DNA from 2 places in the Periweissella cryptocerci genome. Region 1 is predicted to be linked to the other one. Evidence: predicted binding sites of a transcription regulator. Region 1 holds the regulator's gene; the other holds the start of a gene.
What was found. The regulator NrdR, encoded in region 1, represses ribonucleotide reductase genes. The targets are predictions, from matches to a motif close to ACACNATATATNGTGT.
Positions count from the first base shown of each region.

Region 2: the regulator NrdR is predicted to act here: its motif matches at 1,208-1,223, upstream of EQG49_RS08680 (deoxynucleoside kinase).

Region 1 is NZ_CP037940.1:731,013-734,229, forward strand. Features, by position in the region: gene dnaI (primosomal protein DnaI) at 1-213, opposite strand, end outside; gene EQG49_RS03420 (DnaD domain protein) at 235-1,644, opposite strand; gene nrdR (transcriptional regulator NrdR) at 1,656-2,126, opposite strand; gene EQG49_RS03430 (hypothetical protein) at 2,527-3,217, opposite strand, start outside.
Region 2 is NZ_CP037940.1:1,974,586-1,977,802, forward strand. Features, by position in the region: gene EQG49_RS08680 (deoxynucleoside kinase) at 546-1,181, opposite strand; gene EQG49_RS08685 (hypothetical protein) at 1,417-3,096, shown strand; gene EQG49_RS08690 (ATP synthase delta/epsilon chain alpha-helix domain-containing protein) at 3,203-3,217, opposite strand, start outside.

The sequences.
Region 1 (3,217 bases):
GCCTTTTTCAATTCGGCGTTTTTGATCAACGAACTCAAAAATTTTAGCTGCCGAACGTTCAAAAGTATCCTCAGCCAACTCATCACGATGCTCATTTAAAAAGCTCTGTACATCGGCATCCGCAAAAGCCGCTTGGATTGCTTCGTTGGCTTTAGCAAAATTATTTGCATGTTTATTAAAGTATGCTTGCATACTTGCCCCTAAATTTTGCATCGGGTTTCCTCATTTCGTTCGTTAATTTTCATTATTTTGTGCCCGTGAAGCACGTAAACGCTCCATGCGCGCCTCAGCTGCAGCCTTTTGGGCGGCAATTTCAGCCGGTGTTTTTTGTTGTTCTGCTGTTTTTTCATAAGTTGGCGTGGTTTCCACTTTCCGTGGTGTCCGCCGGTAATTACCATTATTAGCACGACTTTTACTCTTCGCTGCGCGTTCTTCATTGAACTTGGCAATATCGGCCAACGCAGCTTCCGCAGTCATAATTTTATGTTGTCCCAAACTATTGGCAATCGAGTTGTAATACGTCCGCGTTAAGTTATCGTTCTTCATTCCGACCAAGACATAATATGTCAAAATGTTAATCACTTCCATTGGTAACACATTATGCTCAACTAAATCAGTAATCGTTTTTTCTTCATTAGCGGTCACAAATCCATGGCGGGCTGTCTTGATACTATTTAAAAATTCAACTGGCGAGAGGTCTTTGGCTTCTTGCACAATTTTTTGCACCGTCGCTGGTAATGCCGTGGTTGTTGGCGTTTCAGTTTTTTCGCTTGGTGTAGCTGGTACTTGTTCAACTTCGGCTTTGGCGGTAGTTTGCCGTTGTGTTTTATACATATCTGACACCGCCTGCTTAAGCGCTAATTCATTGATTTCATGCGTATCGAAGTTCATCGTTTGCCGGATAATGTTGGCAAGTGCTAATTCGTTCACACCATACACCATGTTTTCAGAAATAATTAAATTACGATATGGTGCGAGCTGTGCGGCCGTCAAGCCAGTACTTTGCAGCGTATCTAGTAGCAATTCAAAATCAAAATGACTATCCGTTGTATCACTAAAAATTGCTTGATTCGTTTGTGCGCTAACTTGGCGGGAAACGTTTTCATCCATTAAATCAGCCGCTTGATTAAATGCTGCCGAACTCAAATGAAAAACATCGAGCATGCTTTGCGAAATATCCTCACCCTTAAAATCTAATAGTCGGCGTAAGCGAAACTTTGCTTGGAGCGTTTTATATGCTTGGCTACCAACTGCATCAATCAAGAGCACACTCATCAATTCGTCACTGAAAAACTGATCTGGTAGTAATGGGGCGTGCATTTCGTAAACGTAAAATTCACCCAACGCATCCGAATTATGCCATGTGTGAATTAAGTCGACTGCTTCTAACCGTCCTCGCGCTTCGACGATTGCTTGCGGACTCAAACTAACTAGGTTCATTAAATCACTGTGCCGGCGACGGTTAGCTAATCGTGGCTGTTCATCCAACAATGTCCAAAAAGTATTGAATAACGCCATTGCATTTGGGCCAATAATTGGCTGATATAAATACGTCAAAACTTGCCGATCAAAGTCACTTAAATAAGCGGCTTCCGACAAAATAAAGCCACTCATTGGATTCAATTGCCGTGCTTCTCCACTCATTTTTCACCTAATCAATCTTTCTTAGTTTTATCATTGCCAACAATTTCTTGAAGCTCATTTAAGAACACTTCAACACTGTCAAAGTGCTTGTATACACTTGAAAAACGAATATAGGCAATTTCATCAATATCCTTTAAATATTTCAACGCATACTCACCAATAATCTGGCTGGTAACTTCACTTTCACCGAGTTTACGTAAATCTTTTTCAACTTGAGCGACAACTTGCATCAGGCGATCACTCTTGATTGGACGTTTTTCAGCGGCGCGCACTAATCCGCGGAGGAGTTTTTCCCCCTTGAATTCTTCGCGTGAGCCGTCATTTTTGATAACAAATAAAGGCGTTGTTTCAGTTCGTTCAAACGTTGTAAAGCGGGTACCACACTTTGGGCATTCACGACGACGACGAATTGAACGTCCTTCATCGGCGGGCCGACTATCAACCACACGGGTATCGTTATACTGACAATTAGGACATTGCATTGGGCAATCACCTTTCTACTTTTCCAATTTGGTTTAGTTGTAAACACCAAATAATTAAATTTAATATTACATCTAGTATAACAGAAAATACTAGTACACACCTCGCTGGATTGTTCGATATTTCATGTAAAATTAACCATTAATTTCAGCTGACGTGGGAGTGAATAAACTTGACCACTACATGCCAGTAAATTACTTGGCGCACCACGCTAGAAAAAAATTTAGCCCCTAATATCAAGAATTCCAAACCGTCCCCAAAATTGCAGTTGTCCACGACAAAAAACTCGATTTCAACCTTTGTTAGAAGGCAAAATCGAGTTTGGGAGCAGAAGACTTACTATTCAGTCCTCTTTGAAGTCAGCTGCCCATGGGTAAAAATTAGGCACAGTATCAGCTTACTTTATTTGAGTTTGATTAGTTTTTGAACTTGGCGATAATCATCCAAGTGCGCTTGATTATCTGATTCTTGTAAGATATACGTCGGAATAAATTTAGCCAAGTCAAACTTCACCTGATTACTAAATTCACCAACTTTAAGCACTACTTTTTTCTTTTTCTTTTGGACATGTACCGGTGCATAAGCGAAATTGTTAACATCACGTTTTACCGCCAAAAATGGGTGTTTGTCTTTGTCATCCAAAGCAATCAACCACGTATCGTCTTTTTTGGTTACAACTAGTTTTTGTTTGCTATTAATTTCTGATTCTAACTTGGCAACGATGTGTTTGTTAGCCTTAGTGTTATCACGATAGCCAATCAGCGCCGCACTCAATGCTTGCGTGTCGGTCATCGTTTTAATTGTCTGTTTTACTTGCTTATTAATTTGTCGGGTTATTGCTTTTTTGTAGTAGCTTAATGAAGCAACCGCCTGTCCGTCACTTTCAGACATACCTTCCCGCTTAGCGTTATTCGCACCTTGTAAGTACATTTGCTTATCTAAGACATTAGCACGAATATCAAAATCTGGTAGTTTTGTTTGCTTGGCTCCAGGCGCATCTAAACGGGCACCAGTATGCTCGTTGATTTTGATTGCGTAACCTTGGTAAGGCTTCGCTTGTTGTAAGTCTTTCCCACCATAATTGTAGGCTGCC
Region 2 (3,217 bases), 1.2 Mb from region 1:
CGCGAATCAAGATTACTATAAAAACATCAAAAGGGAAGCGGACATAACTTGTCCTGCCTCCAAAAATAAGGGTTCGCTTTACTCTAGTGTGGGATTGTCGTTTGTGTACATTTCAACCATCGAATTGGGGCTGGAACATAGCTTTGTCAGGCTTGTGGTTGGCAACTATTTTCGCTAGTTTGAGCATTATGCCTAACTAACGAAGTGGCGGTAAATTACTTGGCGGGCGCAGCCTTTACACCGCGATTGGGGGTGTGCAACACATGTCGCCGCTGAGGATGAGATGAGGAGTCTAGGGAAGTTATTCCCGTAGAGTCCCAGCTTATCCGAGTTTGCCAAGACCGCACTTCGGCTTGGCAATGCGCTTCCAGCGTGGTGCGCCAAGTAATTTACTGTTACGTAGTGGCCAATTTTATGAAAGCCCACATCAGACGGAATAGAGCCAAAATAAGCCTGATTTCTCCTTGTGGCAAGGTAGAAATCAGGCTTATTAACGTGTGGTCAGGTCGTGGAAAAACCGTTGGTCACACTTGTTTATCTGCATATTAATCGCGATACTTAGCTAATTCTTCATCAATCATGGCAAGCACGAGTTGTTGATTTTCAGGATCTTCAAGATCGTACTTTTGTAAGTCAATCTTGAGCTTAGGTGAGACGTCATAGGCATCAAACCATTCCTTGTAAGCTGTCCACATCTTGAAGTAGTAATCTTGTAATTGTTGATTATCTTCAAATTGTTCGTAGTCCCGACCACGTTTTTTGATGCGGTACAAAATTGTAGCAAAGTCAGTTTCAGCATAGACCATCAAGTCTGGTGCTTTCTTTGGCATTTGTTGTAATTCATTCATCATGTTATTTAACAAAGTCATGTAAACATCTAATTCAGTATCTGAAATGTTACCTTCTTTGTTGTTTTCTTGGGTGAAAAGCGCATCTTCGTAGATAGAACGGTCTAAGACGTTGTTGTCATCTGCGAGGGCAGCTTTAATCATACCAAAACGCTTGTTCAGGAAGTAAATTTGTAATAAAAATCCATATTGCTTGGGATCGCCATAGTAAAGTGGCAAAACCGGATTGTCACCAACTGGTTCGTAAAAAGCCTTTGTCCCCATGTGGTCTGCAATCAAACTTGTAAGTGTTGTCTTACCAACACCAATCATACCTGCTGTAATAATCACCATAATGCCCTACCTTATCTCCTGAAATAACTCTATATATTGTAGCCGAAATTTGGCTCAACTACAATATAATGCGGTTGGAAATTAAAGATAGTTGTACAACTGTAAAAGGTTTGAATTATTCTTGAAGCTTAGCGAGTAATTGTGAACGTTTCATGCAACCTTAGTGAAATGAACGTATTTGTCAATTTAATGTTATATAATTAAATAGTGATAATAAGAAAGATGGAGACAAAAGATGAAAGAAACTGACGATTTTCGTAACTTGCAAAAAGTACGAGAAATTGAAAGGAGTCTTTCGGAGGGAATTAAAAACTTAGAACCAACTGCAGTTAATTCGGGTATTTTAGCTGCACAAATTATTGAAAACATTCAAAACTTACCAATTAGTCAAGAGGCTGATGTTTTAACGTTGATTCAAGGGATTCAATGTTTAACAGATGCCAATCAATTAGATTTTGATAGCGCAATTTCAATGCTTGAAATGTTAATTTCGTTAGTGGATAAGGCATTGAAGGAACGTTACCAAATTCAAAATAAGATTGAACGGTATTTAGCAAGTATTCCGGTAGTCGTTGATAATCAACCAGATATCGCTGCCGCACGCAATCGGTTACGTAAAGAGTTAACTGATGGCTCAATTGTTAATTTAGAAGTGGCATTTGCCAACTTAAAAGAGGCATGTTCAGTGTCATTGGCTAACTTTGAATTTGAGCGCTCAAATGCGACGGAAGTAATTGCAACGGCTAAAAAAGGAATTGTGAATAATGAAAGTGCCGTTCAAGTGGCATTGGAAAATTTAGAAAATTACTTAGTAAAAAATGATTTAGAATTTAATCAATTGCATGAGTTGCAAAAAAACTTACAGCAAACAGTGCAAAGTGCTTTGCAAGAGCGGCAAAACGTATTGCAATTAGTTGATGAATATCGGGTGCCATTGGCATTGTATGAAAATAAGAATATTCAATTTGCTCAAAATCGCTTAGACAAGTTAGTAATTGACGGAACTAACGCTGAAATTCTGGCAAGTTTAGAAGCGCTTAAATTGGCCGTTGAGTTGATTGCTGAGGATAGTAGTCGTGTTCGTACGCGGGCAGAAGAGTTACTGCAAGCAGCGAATCGGAATCATTTGGTATTGAATGACTGGCAATGGCAGCAAGTCGTCGCCTTACACCGTGTGTTAAATGATAAATCAGCCCGAATTGAAGAGTTGCGCTCACATTATAATCAGGTGGATACATTTGTTGACGGTGTGCAATTTGACTTGGAAGCGTGCGACAAGGAGCTCGCAATCTTACAAAAGAGTGTGCAAGTGGCCGTTGATCGTGGTGAATTAATGACGGTTATAGTGCGCCGAATGCTAAAGGTTGTCAAATTCTTACACCGCATGGAAAAAAATGCAGCGATGAAAGAAGCATTCATTAACGTTGGTACGGCGAAAACGGAAGTCGAAGCACATGCTGATCAAATTCAGCTGTTAGCGACACGGACGAATAAATTAACACAGCAAGCGATTCAACTGAATTATCGTGGTGATGAAGAAGGAGCAATGCAGTACTTAGTGCGCGCACAAGAACAAGTTGCCCGTTGTACTCGTTTAGTACGAGAAGCAACTTGGACACTTAACGGCGCCGTCTATGCAGTCTTATTGGCTGAGTATAGTACGACCGAGGCAGTATTTAATGAAGCGCTACAATTAGTTGATAATGATCCAATTCGACTTGAACGACAAAGTTATTTAGTTGGCGAGACGGATTGGCCCGTTGCGACTTGCACCAAGTCAAAAATTGCGAACGGCGTTGGTAACTTACACCATGAGTCATTACCAGACTTATGGGAACAGTTAGGTTTGGACGAAGTAGTCCCAATGCTTGAAACAATGATTTATGGTGATCCAAAGAAAATTTTAGTATCATAAAAAAGTTAGCATAAAAATGGCGAATAAAAAGAGCTTAACCGAACGTGAAAACGCGTGGTTAAGCTCTTTTTAGCCTGAAATTCTAAAATGTATCAAGCGGGGAGGATTACAGACCAGTAAC